DNA from 2 places in the Streptomyces sp. NPDC002476 genome. Region 1 is predicted to be linked to the other one. Evidence: riboswitches for the same ligand, from Rfam matches in the RefSeq annotation. Region 1 holds a riboswitch; the other holds the start of a gene.
What was found. Region 1 has a riboswitch for thiamine pyrophosphate ahead of thiC (phosphomethylpyrimidine synthase ThiC). Riboswitches for the same ligand answer to the same signal wherever they lie in the genome.
Positions count from the first base shown of each region.

Region 2: linked by a shared signal. The riboswitch ahead of ACFYXM_RS09425 (thiamine ABC transporter substrate binding subunit) and the one ahead of thiC (phosphomethylpyrimidine synthase ThiC) in region 1 are both predicted to bind thiamine pyrophosphate.

Region 1 covers NZ_JBIARH010000004.1:68,024-77,671, reverse strand. The annotation lists gene ACFYXM_RS06115 (IclR family transcriptional regulator) at 1-135, shown strand, start outside; gene ACFYXM_RS06110 (SsgA family sporulation/cell division regulator) at 237-674, shown strand; gene ACFYXM_RS06105 (YibE/F family protein) at 794-2,116, opposite strand; TPP riboswitch at 2,188-2,321, shown strand; gene thiC (phosphomethylpyrimidine synthase ThiC) at 2,314-4,128, shown strand; gene ACFYXM_RS06095 (GNAT family N-acetyltransferase) at 4,332-4,973, shown strand; gene ACFYXM_RS06090 (hypothetical protein) at 5,095-5,913, opposite strand; gene ACFYXM_RS06085 (metallophosphoesterase) at 6,096-7,154, opposite strand; gene ACFYXM_RS06080 (LacI family DNA-binding transcriptional regulator) at 7,327-8,439, opposite strand; gene hisC (histidinol-phosphate transaminase) at 8,856-9,648, shown strand, end outside.
Region 2 covers NZ_JBIARH010000006.1:88,660-98,307, forward strand. The annotation lists gene ACFYXM_RS09395 (Lrp/AsnC family transcriptional regulator) at 1-63, shown strand, start outside; gene ACFYXM_RS09400 (aspartate aminotransferase family protein) at 48-1,427, shown strand; gene ACFYXM_RS09405 (ABC transporter ATP-binding protein) at 1,697-2,434, shown strand; gene ACFYXM_RS09410 (hypothetical protein) at 2,416-3,597, shown strand; gene ACFYXM_RS09415 (ABC transporter ATP-binding protein) at 3,721-4,746, opposite strand; gene ACFYXM_RS09420 (ABC transporter permease) at 4,769-6,382, opposite strand; gene ACFYXM_RS09425 (thiamine ABC transporter substrate binding subunit) at 6,523-7,653, opposite strand; TPP riboswitch at 7,727-7,844, opposite strand; gene rlmN (23S rRNA (adenine(2503)-C(2))-methyltransferase RlmN) at 8,092-9,198, opposite strand; gene ACFYXM_RS09435 (phosphatidate cytidylyltransferase) at 9,339-9,648, opposite strand, start outside.

The DNA.
Region 1 (9,648 bases):
GCCGGCTTCACCGCCGCCGCCATGGCGATTTCAGTACCCCTGGAACAGGAATGCCGATTGCTCCCTGCAGTCGAACAACTACGTGGTGAGGTGGCCAGCCTCTTGCGTTCGTTCGTGTTCTCTATCAGTATCTGAAAAATCACTCCTTGTGATCTGCTATCGCGTGCACCACGATGGCGTCAATAGGGCCATGGGGGATCATTCCTGGCCAGATTCATCTACTGCGGGGTTGAACGATGCGCGAGTCGGTTCAAGCTGAGGTCATGATGAGCTTTCTCGTCTCCGAGGAGCTCTCTTTCCGGATCCCGGTGGAACTCCGGTACGAAGTGTGTGATCCGTATGCGATTCGGATGACCTTCCATCTGCCCGGTGACGCCCCCGTCACCTGGGCATTCGGCCGTGAGTTGTTGCTCGACGGCCTCAACAGCCCCAGTGGCGACGGCGATGTGCACATCGGGCCCACGGATCCCGAGGGGCTTTCCGATGTACACATCCGCCTTCAGGTGGGCGCCGACCGCGCCCTCTTCCGGGCTGGTTCGGCGCCGCTCGTGGCTTTTCTCGACCGGACCGACAAGCTCGTGCCGCTCGGACAGGAGCGCACGCTGGGTGACTTCGAGGGAAACCTGGAGGAGGCCCTGGGCCGGATCCTCGCCGAGGAGCAGAACGCCGGCTGAAGAACACGGTGTCGCCGACTGGTGCCCGCCGGTCGAACACGGCATCCGCCGAATGGGTGAATCGCTCTCCGTAATCAGGACCGCTCCTCGTCTGTCGGCCGATGTTCGTTCCGGGGTGCTCATGGCTTCGCCCTGCGGCGGCGGCCCTTCCCGGTCCGTACGGGTGCTGGAGCTCCGGCTTCCGCGCCGAGCCCTGTGCGGTCCGCGGAGACCACCAGCGCGGCGAGCACCGTCGTCACCGGCACCGATGCGACCAGCCCGATCGAACCGACCAGCGTCCGTACGATCTCCTCCGCCACCAGCTCGCTGTTGGCCACCGTGCCCACGCTGCTCCTGGCGATCGAGAACAGCAGCAGCAACGGCAGCGCGGCGCCCGCGTAGGCGAGCACCAGCGTATTGACGACCGAGGCGATGTGATCGCGCCCGATCCTGATCCCCGCCCGGTAGAGCCCCCGCACGCCCATCGTCGGGTTCGCCTGGTGCAGTTCCCAGACGGCCGACGTCTGGGTGACCGTCACGTCGTCGAGCACCCCGAGCGAACCGATGATGACGCCGGCCAGCAGCAGGCCGCTCATGTCGATGCGCGGATACAGGCCGTGGATGAGGCCGGTGCTGTCGTCGGTGTTGCCGGTCAGGCTCGCCCAGCCGATGAACAGCGAGCCGAGCAGCCCGATCAGCAGGAGCGAGATCAGTGTGCCCACCACCGCGACCGAGGTGCGGGCGGTGAGCCCGTGGCACATGTAGAGCGCGATCAGCATGATGGCACTGGACCCGACCACCGCCACGATCAGCGGATTCGAGCCCTGGAGAATGGCCGGGAGGATGAACAGGGTCAGCACGGCGAACGACACGGCGAGCGCGATCAGCGCCATCACCCCGCGCATCCTGCCCACCGCGACCACGACCAGGGCGAAGATCCCGGCCAGCAGCGCCATCGGGAACTTCCGGTTCACATCGGTCACCGAGTACTGCAGGTCGTGGGGCGCGTCCGGGGCGTACGCCACGACCACGCCCTGCCCCTCGCGCAGCTGACGCGGTGCGTCGGGCTGGACGATCTCCACGAACCGCCGGCCCTTGTCGTGACCGGTCGTCACCTCGACCGTGGCCTTCGCGCACAGCCCGGTGCGGCCCGCCGACTGCGGAACGGTCTCGCCGCCGACCGGCATCTGAGAGGCGTTCACCTCCTTGCAGTCCACTGTGTCGACGTTCACCACCTTGCCCTGCTGGGTCTGCCGGTCGAAGCCGACACCGGTTCGTTCGTGCGGTGGCGCACCGCCCGGCCAGAGCACCACCAGTCCGGCGAGGACCGCGGCGGCGAACGGGATCAGTACAGCCGCGATGACCTTCCGCAGATGTCTGGAGACGGGCGCCGCGGGGCCGTGGGCGTGCGTATGGCCGTGATGGGGACTCGGCGGTTCGGAAACGCTGGGGAGGGACGTCACCGGGCGATCATCGCAAGGAGGCAAGGGACCCTCTGTTCATTCCGCCGGACGGGGCGCTAGCGTGGAGGAACCTTTGCACACGCGGGAGCTCGGAGCACCGGGCTGAGAGGGCGCTGATATCCGTACGTCCGTACGGGACGAGCTGCGCCGACCGCTGAACCTGTTACCGGGTAATGCCGGCGTAGGGAGTAGGTCTCATGACCACATCGGACGCACGCACGCCTGCCTCCAGCCAGAGCGACGAGGCCGGGAAGTCCATCGGCTGGCACAAGGGATACGTCCAGGGGCCACGCCCCGACATCCGTGTGCCGGTCCGTCAGGTACACCTCACCAACGGCAAGGACGTGACGCTGTACGACACGTCGGGGCCGTACACCGACCCCGACGTCGAGACCGACGTCCGTCGCGGGCTCGCGTCGTTGCGGGAGAACTGGATCACCGCGCGGGGCGACACCGAGGAGTACCCGGGCCGGCCCGTCCGGCCCGAGGACGACGGGCTCAAGCACACCTCGCCGCGTATGGGGTCTCCCCTGCTCGAGCGAAGCCGACAGCTCGGGGAAGGGCTGCGCAATCTCGACGCCGTCTTCCCCGGCCGGCCCCGGCTGCCGCGCCGCAGCCGGGACGGCCGACCGGTGACCCAGCTCGCGTACGCCCGGCGGGGTGAGATCACCCCGGAGATGGAGTACGTGGCGATCCGGGAGAACGTCGAGCCGGAGGTGGTGCGCGAGGAGATCGCCGCGGGCCGGGCCGTGCTGCCCGCCAACGTCAACCACCCCGAGATCGAACCGATGATCATCGGGAAGCGGTTCCTGGTGAAGGTCAATGCCAACATCGGCAACTCCGCGGTGACGTCCTCCATCGAGGAGGAGGTGGAGAAGATGACGTGGGCGACGCGGTGGGGCGCCGACACGGTCATGGACCTTTCCACCGGCCGCAACATTCACACCACCCGTGAGTGGGTTCTGCGCAACTCGCCCGTGCCGATCGGCACCGTGCCCCTCTACCAGGCCCTCGAAAAGGTCGATGGCAAGGCCGAGGAGCTGACCTGGGAGATCTACCGGGACACCGTCGTCGAACAGGCCGAGCAGGGCGTCGACTACATGACGGTGCACGCCGGCGTACGCCTGCCGTACGTTCCGCTGACCGCCCGCCGCAAGACCGGCATCGTCTCGCGAGGCGGCTCGATCATGGCGGCGTGGTGTCTCGCCCACCACAAGGAGTCGTTCCTCTACGAGAACTTCGAGGAGCTCTGCGAACTCCTCGCCCTCTACGACGTGACGTACTCGCTCGGCGACGGGCTGCGCCCCGGCTCGATCGCGGACGCCAACGACGAGGCGCAGTTCGCCGAACTGCGCACGCTCGGGGAGCTGAACACGATCGCCAAGCAGTACGGCGTCCAGACCATGATCGAGGGGCCGGGCCATGTCCCGATGCACAAGATCAAGGAGAACATCGATCTCCAGCAGGAGATCTGCGAGGAGGCGCCCTTCTACACGCTCGGCCCGCTGACCACCGATGTCGCTCCGGCGTACGACCACATCACCTCGGGCATCGGCGCGGCGATGATCGCCTGGTGGGGCACGGCGATGCTCTGCTACGTAACGCCCAAGGAGCACCTCGGTCTGCCGAACCGCGACGACGTGAAGACCGGCGTGATCACGTACAAGATCGCGGCCCACGCCGCGGATCTCGCCAAGGGGCATCCGGGGGCGCAGGACTGGGACGACGCGCTCTCCGACGCCCGGTTCGAGTTCCGTTGGGAGGACCAGTTCAATCTGGCGCTCGACCCGGTCACGGCACGGGAGTTCCACGACGAGACGCTGCCGGCGGAGCCGGCGAAGACGGCGCACTTCTGCTCGATGTGCGGCCCGAAATTCTGTTCGATGAAGATCTCCCAGGGCATCCGGCGTGAACACGGGGTGTCGCAGGCCGAGGTCGAGGCGGGGATGTCGGAGAAGTCGAAGGAGTTCGCGGCGGCGGGCAACCGCGTCTACCTGCCCGTCGCGGACTGAGGCGAGAGCCGACCAGGGCGACAAGAGAGGCGGAGCGCAGGGTTCCGCCCCCCTCGCCTCGCTCGCCCCCGTGCCCGGTCCGCCCCCGCATTGCCTTCGTCGTGGTCCCGCCTCCCCGGGTTCCTCACCGGCCACACGGAAACCGCGCCCGCGGGGGCGGAAAACGGATGAACGCGACGGCCGGGTCTCCGTAGTATCCGCGCATGAGCGGCATGACGGGGCAGAGGGCGGACACGACACAGGCGCGGGACGCAGTGGACACGACGGACGCGGTGCGGGTGGTGGAAGCGGACCGGCAGCCGTGCTGGCGCGGGCGGGACATCGCCTTCGTCGCCGTCGAGACCGAGGACGCCGAGCTGTTGCAGGAGTGGCGGTGCGATCCGGCGACCGCCCATGTGATGGGGGTCTGGCCGCGTTCGCTCGCCTCGCTGCGCGAGCAGATCGAGCGCGATCAGGAGGACCAGGACCGGGACGACTTCCTCATCGTGCTCGCCGACGGCACCCCCGTGGGCCACGCGGCCCTCACCGACCAGAACTACGCCGACGGCACCGCCGACGTCGAGCTGCTGCTGTCCCCGCGGCACCGTGGTCGCGGATACGGCACGCGGGTTCTGGACGCACTGACGGATCTGGCGTTCGGGGAGCTTCCCCTGTACCGCCTCCGGGCCGTCACCCACGCGGACAACGCGGCCGCGCTCGCCGTCCTCGACGGGTCGGGGTTCACCCGGGAGGGGGTGAGCCGGTCGGCGTGCCTGCACCGGGGGCGGCGGTACGACGTCGCGGTGTTCTCGCTGCTCCGTCCCGAGTGGGAGGGGCAGCCGCGCCCGAGGTCCTGGGATCTGTGACCGGGCGCGGCCCGTCCGCATCCTTGGTCCGCCCGGACCAGGGCCCGGGGCGGGGTGGAGGGGGTGTGGTGCGGGGCCCGCGTGACCGGGCTCCGGGGGAGGGGCACGTGCGGCGGCGCCGTCATTCCACGTCGTGCTCGGGGCTGCCGAAGTCGGGGCTGGTGAAGTCCGGGCTGGTGAAGGTCGGCCGGGGGCCCGCGGCCGGGCCCTCGTCCGGGCCGGAGAAGTCGGGGCGGCTGTAGCCGACTTTCGGGATGCGGTTCGGCGAGCGCTGTGGTGTGCGTGCGGTGGACGCGGCCTCGGGGTCGTCGAGGGCGTCGCGCAGGAACGGCAGGATGCCGCGTTCCAGCAGCGCGTGCCGCCAGGCTTCCCGGGCCCGCGCCACGTCCTCCGGCAGCTCGGTCTCGTCGCGTACGGCGTTCTCCGAAGCGGAGCCGTTGCGCAGCGCGGTGATCAGCAGTCCGACGGCGGCGACCAGGATGGCGGCGGCCATGACCACGGCGAAGAACCAGCCCGCGGTGACCAGGGTCGAGGCGAAGGCGGGCGGCGGACTGAGCAGCTTCAGCAGATAGCCGACCAGCAGGAATATGAACGCGGCGGTGCCGGCGAGCACGGGCGCGAGGACCGTGACGACCGCTCCCGCGCCGGCGCCCGACCGGCCCGGACGGTCCGTGTCCGATCCGGCGGGCGGGTCCTCTCCGTCGGCCGCGCCGCGCAGTTCCTCACGGGCCCGCACGTAGTGGTCGTACTCGGTGGCCGCCGTCGCCGTGATCATGTCCGTGGCGGCCAGCGCCATGGTGCGCAGCTGTACGGCGTTGAGCCGTTCGCCGACGGCGGCCAGATCCGGCCGTCGATGGGCGTGGCGCAGTGCGTCGTCGAGGATCCGCTCGTACTCGGGGCGGTCCTCGGTCAGCAGGTGCGGAGCGCTTCTCATGTGCATCCCCCGATGCTCCGTCGGGCCCGATGGCCCGTCAATGCCGGGCAGTTGGGCGGAAACGGAGGAGAGCCTGCTACGGATACGCCGATGGTAGAGCGACCACGGCACGCGGTGACAGGGGGTTTCCGGAAATAGGCCCGGTGCTCGTCGTGGTCAGGTCGTGGAAGCGTCTTCCCGTAAAACCGTCAGTCATGCAGGGGGAGTTGGACGACCAGCAGCTTTCCGGCCATGGTCACTCCGCCGTCCATGGCGATGGCGAGCCCGTCGGCGTACACGTGCGGGCCTTCGACCACGGGACCCGAGCTGTCCTCTCCGTCCTCCGACCCGACCTCGCCGAGGAGGTAGGGAATGGGGCTGTGACCATGGACGATGCGCTGTCCGCCGTAGGCGGCCATCAGTTCCCGTACGGTCTGCGGTCCCGCGTCGTCACGGAAGGCGAACCGCTTGGTGAACTTGCGGAAGAGGTCCCAGCACTCGTCGGCGTCGTTGCGCGTGAGAATGGCGTGCACCGTGTCGTTGACGTCCTCGATGGTGCTGCCGTAGTCGAGGTACGCCGTCGTGTCGGAGTGCATCAGCAGATGCCCGTCCTCCTCGACGATCGCGTCGAGGCGGGACATCCACTGGAGGTGGACGTCCTGGAGCCGCTCCATGTCGTTCTTCTGGCCGCCGTTGAGCAGCCAGGCGGCCTGGAAGGTGGCAGTGCCCGCGCCCGAGTTCACCGGCGTGTCGCCGAATCGTTTGGCGCCGATGAGCAACAGCTCGTGATTTCCCATCAACGCCTTGCAGTACCCGCCCGCGGCGGCGGCCTCGGCGGAGAGGCGCATCACGAGGTCGATGACGCCGATGCCGTCCGGACCGCGGTCGGTGAAGTCGCCGAGGAACCAGAGCCGGGTGTTGCCCGCGGCCCACCTGCCGTCGGAGTCGATGAGTCCCTGCTCGGCGAGGGCGGCGACCAGTTCGTCCAGGTAGCCGTGGACGTCGCCGACGACGTAGAGCGGCCCGAGTCCCGGCTCGCGGGTCGGCCAGGGTTCCGGCACGGCCTGTACCTGGACGGTGTCACCGCGGTTGATCACCGGGAGGTCGCGTTCGGTGGGCGTGTACCCGTCCGGCAGCGCGTCCCCGGGCAGGGCGTTGCCCGGATGCGGGGACGCGGGCGGTACCGGGGTCTGCGCGTAGGGCGGCACGCGGAAGTCGCGCAACGTCGCAGTCCGCACCACGGGTTCCTGACCGGCCCCCTGTGTCATCGACCCCTCCACCACCGTCGCGCCGCCGTACACCTGACGGGCCTGCTGGTCGGGGCGGTCCGCGGTGTCGTGCGCCCATCATAGGAATGCGAATCGTGCTGTGTGACGCACCAGGGGTGGTGAATCCCGGAGCATGTCCGGCTCACCGGCCGTTTGGTCCGAATTCGTCTGTTCAATCCCTGGCGGGGGAGCGCGGCGCGCTGACCGTGGTGCGGGGCGGACGGCGTTGCGAGGACGTCCGGACGATGAGCTCCGTCGGTATGACCTGCTCCACCGGGCCGCCGTGATCCACGCCCTCGATGGCGTCGATGAGGAGCTGGACGACCGCCGTGCCGATTCTGCGCGGTTTGAGCGAGAGGGTGGTGATGGGCGGCTCGGTCGTCGCGTACACGGTGGACTCGCTGCAGCAGACCAGCAGCAGGTCCTCGGGGACGCGCAGCCCGTATCTGCGGGCGGCCGCCAGGAGGTCGGTGCCGTTGGGGTCGAAGAGCCCGTAGACGGCGTCGGGACGGTCCGGGCGGGCGAGCAGCCGGTCTGCGGCGACCGCGCCCGCGCACGGGTCGTGGGCGGGGTAGGACTCGTACACCGGGTCCTGGCCCACGCGCTCGCACCAGCGCAGGTACGCGGTGGTGGAGAGGCGGGTGTACGTGTCGGTCGTGGTGCCGGTGAGCAGGCCGATGCGTCGGGCCCCGGCGGAGGCGAGGTGGTCGAGGAGGTCGAGCACGGCGGCGCCGTGATCGTTGTCGACCCAGGCGGTGACCGGGAGGGCGCCGGCCGGGCGTCCGTCCGACACGACGGGCAGTCCTTGCCGTACGAGCTCCGTGACGACCGGGTCCTGGTCGGAGGGGTCGATGACGACGGTGCCGTCGAGGGCGACGTTCGACCAGACGTCGTGGCGCGAGGTGGCGGGCAGGATGACGAGTGCGTAGCCGCGGGCGAGCGCCGCGGAGGTGGCCGCTCTGGCCATCTCGGCGAAGTACGCGAACTCGGTGAACGTGAAGGGTTCGTCGCCGTACGTCGTCACGGTCAGGCCGATGAGGCCGGACTTGCCGGTACGGAGGGTTCGGGCCGCGGCGGACGGGCGATAGCCCAGGCGCTCTGCGACCTCGCGGACATGGCGGCGGGTGGCGTCCGGGAGCCTGCCCTTGCCGTTGAGCGCGTCGGAGACGGTCGTGATGGAGACCCCGGCGGCGGCGGCCACGTCCCGGATTCCCGCTCGTCCTTGCCGGCTGCCGCGCCGGGGCGTCTCCGCCCGGCTCACCTGGTGCTTCCCTGCTGCTGTCATGGCGAGCCGATAGTAGGGGGCGTGCGGGAGGTCGGCCCGGTCGCATATTCATGCGTTGACAGGCACGTTTCTGCATGATCAGACGGCGTCAAATACCTTGTAAGGCCAGGTCGTTGGGCGAATACGCCGTGGTATGTGATGCGCTGAACGCGATGGGTCTACTAAATGGTCGATGTTTCGAAGAGGTCTCATCTCACCTCTTCGAGGGACGCGCGCCACGGCGTGAGCCACCGGCGCGCGTCAAGGTCGAACGCGCTCCCCCATTCCTGGTCGCACCGGGCGATTGGGGTGCACAGGCCGTTCCCGTGCGCCCGGCCGCACCGGGCGTCCGAAGGCGCACGGGCCATTCGCAGCGGCGCCCAATCCTCATAAGGTGAGCAGTATTGATGTGTACAGACGGTCGAGGAGGATCTGCGGTGAGCGAGACGAGCCCCAAGTTGCGCGCCGAGCTGGACGGCGTTCCCGCCTATGTGCCGGGCAAGCCCGCGGCGGCCGGCGGACCGGTCGCCTTCAAGCTGTCCTCCAACGAGAATCCGTACCCCCCGCTGCCCGGCGTGATGGAGTCCGCCCTGGCGGCGGCCGCGAACTTCAACCGCTACCCGGACATGGCCTGCACCGGCCTGATGAACGAGCTGGCCGACCGTTTCGGTGTGCCCGTCTCGCATCTCGCCACCGGGACCGGGTCGGTCGGGGTGGCGCAGCAGCTGCTCCAGGCGACCTCGGGTCCGGGCGACGAGGTGATCTACGCCTGGCGCTCCTTCGAGGCGTACCCGATCATCACCCAGGTCAGCGGGGCGACCTCGGTGAAGGTGCCGCTGACCGACGGTGAGGCACACGACCTCGACGCCATGGCGGAGGCGATCACCGACCGCACCCGTCTGATCTTCGTCTGCAACCCGAACAATCCGACCGGCACCGTGGTGCGCCGGGCCGAGCTGGAGCGTTTCCTGGACCGGGTGCCCGGCGATGTCCTGGTGGTGCTGGACGAGGCGTACCGGGAGTTCATCCGCGACGCCGAGGTGCCGGACGGCATCGAGATCTACCGGGACCGGCCCAATGTGGCGGTGCTGCGCACGTTCTCCAAGGCGTACGGGCTGGCCGGACTGCGGGTCGGCTTCGCCGTGGCGCACGAGCCGGTGGCGGCCGCGCTGCGCAAGACGGCGGTGCCCTTCGGGGTCAGCCAGCTCGCGCAGGACGCGGCGGTGGCCT
Region 2 (9,648 bases), on a different contig from region 1:
TCCACCGAGAGCTTCGTGTACCTGAAGCTCAAGAAGCAGACCTATATGTGGGGAAGCCGATAGCCGTGAGCAAGGACCTCAGCCGAACCGCGTACGACCACCTGTGGATGCACTTCACCCGCATGTCGGACTACGCGAACGCGCCCGTTCCCACCATCGTGCGGGGTGAGGGCACCTACATCTTCGACGACCAGGGCAAGCGCTACCTCGACGGCCTGTCCGGCCTGTTCGTGGTCAACGCCGGCCACGGCCGTCACGAGCTCGCCGAGGCGGCCTACAAGCAGGGGCAGGAGCTGGGCTTCTTCCCGGTCTGGTCCTACGCCCACCCGAAGGCCGTCGAACTGGCCGACCGCCTCGCCGACTACGCGCCGGGCGACCTCAACAAGGTCTTCTTCACCACCGGCGGTGGCGAGGCCGTCGAGACCGCCTGGAAGCTGGCCAAGCAGTACTTCAAGCTCCAGGGCAAGCCCACCAAGTACAAGGTCATCTCGCGCGCGGTCGCCTACCACGGCACCCCGCAGGGCGCCCTGTCGATCACCGGCCTGCCGGGCCTGAAGGCCCCCTTCGAGCCGCTGGTCCCCGGCGCGCACAAGGTCCCCAACACCAACATCTACCGCGCCCCGATCCACGGCGACGACCCGGTGGCCTTCGGCCGCTGGGCCGCCGACCAGATCGAGCAGCAGATCCTCTTCGAGGGCCCCGAGACCGTCGCCGCGGTCTTCCTGGAGCCGGTGCAGAACGCCGGTGGCTGCTTCCCGCCGCCGCCCGGTTACTTCCAGCGCGTACGCGAGATCTGCGACAAGTACGACGTGCTGCTCGTCTCCGACGAGGTCATCTGCGCCTTCGGCCGCCTGGGCACCATGTTCGCCTGTGACAAGTTCGGCTACGTGCCGGACATGATCACCTGCGCCAAGGGCATGACCTCGGGCTACTCCCCCATCGGCGCCTGCATCGTCTCGGACCGGATCGCCGCGCCGTTCTACGAGGAGGGCAACACCTTCCTGCACGGCTACACCTTCGGTGGCCACCCGGTGTCCGCGGCGGTCGCTCTCGCCAACCTCGACATCTTCGAGCGCGAGGGCCTCAACCAGCACGTCCTGGACAACGAGAACGCCTTCTTCACCACGCTGCAGAAGCTGAACGACCTGCCGATCGTCGGCGACGTCCGCGGCAACGGCTTCTTCTACGGCATCGAGCTCGTGAAGGACAAGGCCACCAAGGAGACGTTCAGCGACGAGGAGACCGAGCGCGTCCTGTACGGGTTCCTCTCCAAGGCGCTCTACGACAACGGCCTGTACTGCCGTGCCGACGACCGCGGCGACCCGGTCGTCCAGCTCGCGCCGCCGCTGACCTCCGACCAGGCGACGTTCGACGAGATCGAGGGCATCCTGCGCAACGTCCTGACGCAGGCGTGGACCAAGCTCTGACCCGCAGATCCGTCCGCCGACCGGCCACGGACCGGCCGGCGGACGGAATCCGGTGCCCGACCGCTGCCTGACGACCGCCCGACCGGCGGTCGTCCTCTACGGTCCATGACGGCCCGGGTGCCCCCATTCGAGTGGGATGGGGTGCACCCGGGCCGTGTGCTGTGCCCAGACCCCGGTCCGGGTCCCTACGGTGCCGAGTGACCGATCGGCCCCCGCATCGTTCCCCCGTACGGGGGACGGGACTTACGATCTGAACCGAGGTGTACACCATGGTGGCCCCGCCGGACAACGACGTGATCTGGGCGCGTTCCCTCCAGCACTCCCACAACGGCTCGCCCGCGCTCGGCGGAGTCTCCCTGGGCGTCCGCGACGGCGAGATCCTCGCCGTGACGGGCCCGAGAGGCAGCGGCAAGACGACCCTGTTGCTCTGCCTGTCCGGTCAGTTGGTGCCCGAGCAGGGCGAGGTGTGGTTCAACAGCGTCCCCGTCCACACCATGGGCCCCCGGCTGCGCGAACGGCTGCGCCGTGACAGGTTCAGCTGGATCGCCCCCGTACCGCAGCTCGTCCCGGAGCTGAACGCCTGGGAGAACGTGGCACTTCCGCTGTTCCTGCGCGGCACCACGCACCGGGAGGCGAAGAAGACCGGCCTGGAGTGGCTGGAGCGGCTCGACATCGGCGCGTGCGCCAAGCAACGGCCGCACACCCTGCTCCAGGGAGAGCGCCAGCGGATCGCCGTGGCCCGCGCGCTGGCCGGCTCGCCGACGGTGATCTTCGCCGACGAGCCGACCGCGGCCCTGCACCACGCCGACCGGGCGCACGTGCTGCGCACCCTCACCAGCGCCGCCCGCTCGCACCGCATCACGGTGGTGCTCGCCACCCATGACGCGGAGGTCGCCTCCCTCGCCGACCGTACGGTCCCGCTGCTGGAAGGCCGCCGCGTCGCCACCGTCGCCCTGCCCGCCGTATCCGATGCGGAGGGCCGCGCGGCGTGCTCGCTCTCCGTCTAGCCCGGGGCTCCCGTCCGCTGGTCCTGCTGCGCAGGCTGCTCGTCGCGGCAGCCTCCGCCGGGGTCGGCTTCCTGCTGCTGTGCGCCCTGGGCTACGCGTCGGGGCACCCGGACCGGCCCACCGCCGCGCTGCAGCGGCTGCTGTGGTGCTTCGTACCGCTCGCCGCCACCGTGCAGTTCGCGGTCGCGGTGGCCCGTACGGACCCCAGCACCCGGCCGCGTTCCGGACTTTCCGCCGTGGGCCTGGGGCCCGTGAAACTCACCGTACTGGCCGCCGTCTCCACCGCCGTCTCCTGCACGCTCGGATCGGTGGTGGCGCTGCTGGTCTTCCTGCACCTGCGCGGCGATCTGTCCGGGCTGCCGTTCGACGGCGCCGCGGCCGGACTGCTCGACGCCCGGTCCCCGCTGCCGCTCGCCGCCGCGCTGGTGCTGCTGTCCCTGGTCCCGGTGTCCGCGGCCGTCGCGAGCGGGATCGCGTTGCGCGAGCGGCCCGTGGTGGTCCCGCTGCCCGACGAGGGCCCCGCGGACGGCCCGCAGGAGGAACACCCCGCTCCGGCGACGCCCCCGGGCGGGCTGCCGTGGGGCGTGGCCCTGACCGCCGTGGGCCTTGCCGTCGAGTCGTACATGAGCCGCGGTGACGGGCACAGCCTGCTCCCGCTCCCGGGCCGGCTCGACGACAGCCCTGCCGGGGTGCTGGCGGGGTGGGCGCTGACGGCGATCGGCCTGGCGATGGCCGGGCCCGGCCTCGCGTACCACTGCGGCCGGCTGCTGCAGTCGGCGCGCCCCGGCGCCGTACGGCTGCTGGCCGGACGAGTCCTCATGGACGAGGCCCGCCGGATCGGCGGGCCGCTCGGCGTGGTGTGCGCGGTGCTCTCGGCGGCGGTCGCCGTGGACGCGCTGCACGGAACGGGGCCGCGCCCCTTCGGCCCGCTCACCGTGCTGGGCTCGGTGCTCGTCCTCGGCTGCACCGCGGCCACGCTGCTGACCTCGGCCCTGGATGCCAGGCAGGATCGTGCCCGGACGTCACGGACGCTGCTGCGGCTCGGCGCCCCGGCCTCGGCGCTGCGGTACGCGACGGCGCTGCGCGCCGCCGTCCTGCTGGTGGTGTTCGCCCCGCTGACCTGGCTGGTCGCCGAGCTGGCGGCGCTGCCGCTGACCGTCTGACGAGGCCGTCCCCGCGGGCGCGGGCGCCGAGCGGCGGTCGCGGATCCCGCGGGCGGCGGCCGATGGGGGCGCGGGCCGGTCACCCTCCGACGGGGCGGCCCGCCCGGTCGCCCGGAGCCCGCGTCACCGTTCGGCGGGCAGCACCACGCACTCCGCCGCGTCGAAGCGGACCCCGACCGTCTTCCCCTCCCCGGGGACGTCGCGCAGCGCGCACTCCGCTTCAAGAGCCGGACCGCGCTGCGGCGTCAGCCGCACGGCGACGCGATCGCCCCGGAACGTGCGCGCCCCGACCGCGCAGCGCAGCCCCTCCTCCGGGGCACCGATCCGCACCCCGGCCGGACGCACGAGCAGGGCTCGCTCCCCCTGCGGCGACCCCTCGGGCACCGGGACCCCGCCCCACGCCGTGTCGGCGACCGCACCGTCCACCGTCGCCGCGACCACGTTGTCGAAGCCGAGGAACCGGGCGACGAACGCGGAAGCGGGCCGCTTCCACACCTCCAGCGGCGTGCCCGTCTGGGCGATGTGCCCGTCCCGCATCACGACCACCCGGTCGGCCAGCGCGAACGCCTCGCCCTGGTCGTGCGTGACGGCCAGCACCGTCGTGCCCAACCGACCGAAGAGCGTGCGCAGTTCGGCCACGAGGCGTTCGCGCAGACCGCGGTCGAGCTGGCCGAGCGGCTCGTCCAGCATCAGCAGCTTGGGACGCGGGGCGAGCGCTCGCGCGAGGGCGACCCGCTGCTGCTCGCCTCCGGACAGCGCGGCGACGGCGCGCCGCTGGGCGCCCGGCAGGCCCACCAGGTCGAGGAGCTCGCCGACCCGGCGCTCCTGATCGCGCCGGGACACCCCGCGCATCCGCAGCCCGAACGCGACGTTGGCGCCGACGTCCCGGTGCGGGAAGAGCTGGTGGTCCTGGAACATCAGGCCGAGACCCCGCCGGTGCACCGGCACCCCCGCCTGGTCCGCCCCGTCCAGCAGCACCCGGCCGCCGTCCGTCCTCTGGAGCCCGGCGACCACCCGCAGCAGGGTCGACTTGCCGCTGCCGCTCGGTCCCAGCACACAGACGATCTCGTGTTCGTCGACCTCCAGGTCCACCCGGTCGAGCGCGGTCCGCTCGCCGAAGCGGACCGTGGCCGATTCCAGTGTCAGCATCGTCAGAACTCCCCGGACATCCCTAGAACTCGCCGGACCGGTCCGTGCGAATACGTTCGAGCAGCAGCAGCGAGACCGCGCAGACCACCATCAGAATGGTGCTGAGCGCCATCGCCTGGCCGTAGTTGAGCTCACCGGCCCGGCCCAGCAGCCGGGCCACCGCGACCGGCAGCGTCGGCCGGTCGGGCCGCGCGATGAACACCGTCGCGCCGAACTCGCCGAGCGAAACGGCGAACGCGAAACCGGCCGCGACCAGCAACGCCCGCCGCACCAGCGGGAGATCGACCTCCCGCCAGGCCCGCAGCGGCGACGCCCCGAGCACCGCGGCCGCCTCCCGGAGCCGGCCGTCCACCGCGCGCAGCACCGGCAGCATGGTCCGCACGACGAAGGGCACGCCGACCAGCGCCTGGGCGAGCGGCACCAGGATCCATGACGTGCGCAGGTCCAGAGGCGGTTTGTCCAGGGTGATCAGGAAGCCGAAGCCGACGGTGACCGCCGACACTCCGAGCGGCAGCATCAGCAGCGCGTCGAAACCGCGCACGAGCCGCCCCGCGCGCCGGGTCAGCGCCGCCGCGGCCAACCCGCCGACGACCAGCGCGATCACGGTCGCGACCAGCGCGTACGCCACGGAGTTCCCGATCGCTTCGAGCGGCGCGACCAGGAAGGTGCCGCCGCCCGCGTCCACGGATCCCAGGGCGCGGTAGAAGTCGAGGCCGTGGCCGTCCGGGGTGTCCAGCGAGCGTTCCACCAGCACCGCGAGGGGCAGCAGGATCAGCACCAGCACGGTCAGCAGCACCGCGCCGAGCAGCGCCCACTGCCCGGCCCCGCGCGGCCTGCCGGCGGTCCGTTCCGGATCGACCAGCCTCAGCGCGGTCTCCCTGCGCCGTACGGTCCAGGCGTGCACGGCGAGGATCGCGCCCACCGCGGCGAACTGCGTCAGCGTCAGCACGGCGGCCGTCGGAAGGGCGAGGAGCTGGGCGGTCTGCCGATAGATCTCCACCTCCAGCGTGGCGTACCCGGGGCCGCCGAGGATCTGCACGACGCCGAAGGAGGTGAAGGTGAAGAGGAAGACCATCAGCGCGGCGGCGGCCACGGCGGGTGCGAGGGCCGGCAGCGTGACCCGTCGCCAGGCCGCGAACCGTCCGGCGCCCAGCACCCGGGCGGCCTCCTCCTGCCGCGGGTCGAGCTGCGCCCACAGACCGCCGACGGTTCGTACGACCACCGCGTAGTTGAAGAAGACATGGGCGAGGAGAATCGCCCACACCGTGGTGTCGAGGCGCACCCCCCAGAGTTCGTCGAGGAACCCGCCGCGCCCCAGCAACGCCAGGAACGCCGTCCCGACGACGACGGTCGGCAGGACGAACGGCACGGTGACCACCGCCCGCAGCAATTGCTTTCCGGGGAAGTCGAGGCGGGCGAAGACGTACGCGCCGGGCAGCGCGACGAGCAGCGTCAGCGCGGTCGAGGCGAGCGCCTGCCAGGTGGTGAACCACAGGACGTCACGGATCTCCGGCCGGGCCAGCACCTCGCCGATCCGGCCGAACTGCCACACGCCGTCCACCTTCAGCCCCCGGCCGACGATCGCGACGACGGGGTAGGCGAAGAACACCGCGAAGAACGCCACGGGCACGGCCATCAGGGCCGGCCGCACCGCGCCGGCGCCCACTCGCCGGGCCGCCGTCCGCGCCGCGTCCGTCGTGCGCCCGGCGCGCGGGCGCGGACCCGTGACGTCCGCGCCCTTCGCCGCCGCGCCCGTCCCCTGTGCGGCGGTCCCGGCTACTTCACGACGAGTGAGGACCACGACTGGACCCACTGCTCACGGTTCTTGGCGATCAGGTCGGGGGCGACGGTCGTCGGCTTCTCGACGGTCGTGCCGAACTTCGTGAACAGATCCGGCAGCTTCGCTTCCGGGACGACCGGGTTCACGAACATGTTGAGCGGCATGTCCTCCTGGAACCGCTTGCCGATCAGGAAGTCCAGCAGCGCCTTGCCTCCCGCCTCGTTCTTGGCGCCGTTCAGCAGGCCCGCGAACTCGATCTGCCGGAAGCAGGTCCCGGTGGCGACCCCGGTCGGGGCCTCGGCCGGCTGCGGCTTCGCGTACAGCACCTCGACGGGCGGGCTGGAGGCGTACGAGACGACGAGCGGACGGTCGGCCTTGGCCTTCCTGCCACCCGCGGAGCCGGAGAACTCGTCGTTGTACGCCTGCTCCCAGCCGTCGACGACCTTGACGCCGTTGTCCTTCAGCTTCTTCCAGTAGTCCTGGTAACCCTTCTCGCCGTAGGCGGCGACGGTGCCGAGGAGAAAGCCGAGGCCGGGCGAGGAGGTCGCCGCGTTCTCGGTGACCAGGAGGTTCTTGTAAGCGGGCTTCGCCAGGTCGTCGAAGGTCTGCGGCGGGGCGAGCTTCTTGTCGGCGAAGTACTTCTTGTCATAGTTCACGCAGACGTCGCCGGTGTCGACCGGCGTGACCCGGTGCCCGGCGTCCAGCCGGGCAGCGGCCGCGACCCGGTCGATGCCCTTCGCCTCGTACGGCGTGAACAGGCCGCTGTCCAGGGCGCGGGAGAGGAGGGTGTTGTCGACGCCGAAGAACACGTCTCCGCGCGGTGAGCCCTTGGTCAGGATCTCCTGGTTGAGCGCGACTCCCGCGTCGCCGCTCTTGAGGACCTTGACGGTGTAGCCGGTCTCCTCGGTGAACTCCTTCAGCACCGCGTCGGACGCGTTGAAGGAGTCGTGGCTGACGAGCGTCACGGTCTTCGGGCCGGCGCCCTTCGTGCCGCCGGATCCGGAGGACGACGTGTCGGAACTCCCGCACCCGGCCAGTGCCGTGATGCCGAGCGCGGCCACGACGGCCGTGGCCGTAAGGCGTACGGACCCGCGCGTGGTTCCCGTGGTCCTGCGCGTGGTGGTCATGATGGATTCCTCCTGGGTTTTGGCCAGGAAGAGACGCGGCCCCGCCCGCGGGACGCGGGCAGGGCGCAACAGCATGAGTTGATGACCGAACTTCCTACCCGGAATGACCCGGGCGAGGTTCAGAGGGTCTGCGGACGACCGGTCCCCCGGTGCCGCACTCTCAGCGCTGTGGCGCTCCCCTGTCGGAATATGAAGTTGATTTCCGGGCCAGGTTACACGGGCGGCCCGGCCGGGCCGCCGGGGCCTCGGCGCCCGGGCGACGCCGGAGGCCCGGAGCCCTTGACGCCCCGTCCGCCCCGGAGTCCGGCCGAACCACCTCGGGCCCGGCGAACGCCGGTCCCGGTACTCCCGTGGAACCGGCGAACGCCGCTCTCGGCACTCCCGCGGGCCCGGCGGACTCCGGCCTCGGTATTCCCACGGACCCGGCGAACGCCTGTGTCAGCGCTCGGCCGCCGCCAGCTGCCCGCAGGCCCCGTCGATCTCCTGGCCCCGGGTGTCCCGTACGGTCACCGGCACCCCGTGCGCCGCGATGGCCTCGACGAACGCCTTCTCGTCCTCGGGCCGGGAGGCGGTCCACTTCGAGCCGGGTGTCGGGTTCAGCGGGATCAGGTTGACGTGCACCCGCTTGCCCTTGAGCAGCCGGCCGAGCAGATCGCCCCGCCACGCCTGGTCGTTGATGTCCCGGATCAGCGCGTACTCGATGGAGACGCGACGGCCGGACTTCTCCGCGTACTCCCACGCGGCGTCCAGCACCTCGCGCACCTTCCACCGGGTGTTCACCGGGACGAGGGTGTCGCGCAGCTCGTCGTCCGGCGCGTGCAGCGAGACGGCGAGACGGCACTTGAAGCCCTCGTCGGCGAAGCGCAGCATCGCGGGCACCAGCCCCACGGTGGAAACGGTGATCCCGCGCTGCGAGAGCCCCAGCCCGTCCGGCTCCGGGTCGGTCAGCCGTCGGATCGCGCCGACCACGCGGTTGTAGTTGGCCAGCGGCTCGCCCATGCCCATGAAGACGATGTTGGAGAGCCGCGCCGGTCCTCCGGGCACCTCTCCGTCGCGCAGCGCCCGCATGCCGTCCACGATCTGGTGGACGATCTCCGCGGTCGACAGATTGCGGTCCAGACCGGCCTGCCCGGTGGCGCAGAACGGGCAGTTCATCCCACAGCCCGCCTGCGAGGAGATGCACATCGTCACCCGCTCCGGATAGCGCATCAGCACGGACTCGACGAGCGTCCCGTCGTGCAGCTTCCACAGCGTCTTGCGGGTGGTGTCGTCGTCGCAGCTGATGTGACGGACCACCGACATCAGCTCGGGGAACATCGCCTCGGCGAGCTTCTCCCGCGAGGCGGCCGGGATGTTGGTCCACTCGGCCGGGTCGTGCGCGTACCGCGCGAAGTAGTGCTGCGAGAGCTGCTGGGCGCGGAACGGCTTCTCGCCGATCGCGGCGACCGCCTCCTTGCGCTCGGCGGGCGTGAGGTCGGCGAGATGCCGCGGCGGCTTCTTGGCTCCGCGGGGTGCGACGAAAGTGAGTTCTCCGGGCTTAGGCATGGTCCGTCCAGTGTCGCAGACGCAGCGACGAGGGCCCGCCGCCCTGTGGACAACGTCCTGTGGGCAGCGGGCCCTCGCCTGAGAACGCGCAGGTCGGAACGGGCGGACCGTCCCGCGGGCTCAGAGCCTGCCGGGTGCTCTCAGCCGGAGCCGACGAACAGCACCAGCAGCAGCCAGACCACCGGAGCGGTCGGCAGCAGCGAGTCCAGCCGGTCCATGATCCCGCCGTGTCCCGGCAGCAGCGTGCCCATGTCCTTGATGCCGAGGTCCCGCTTGATCATCGACTCGCCCAGGTCGCCGAGGGTGGCGCTGACCGCGACCGCGAGCCCCAGCAGCAGCCCCTGCCACCAGGCACCGCCGTCGATCAGGAACTGCATGCACAGGGCACCCGCGACCATCGCGAAGGCGACGGCCCCGAAGAGGCCCTCGCGGGTCTTCCCGGGGCTGATG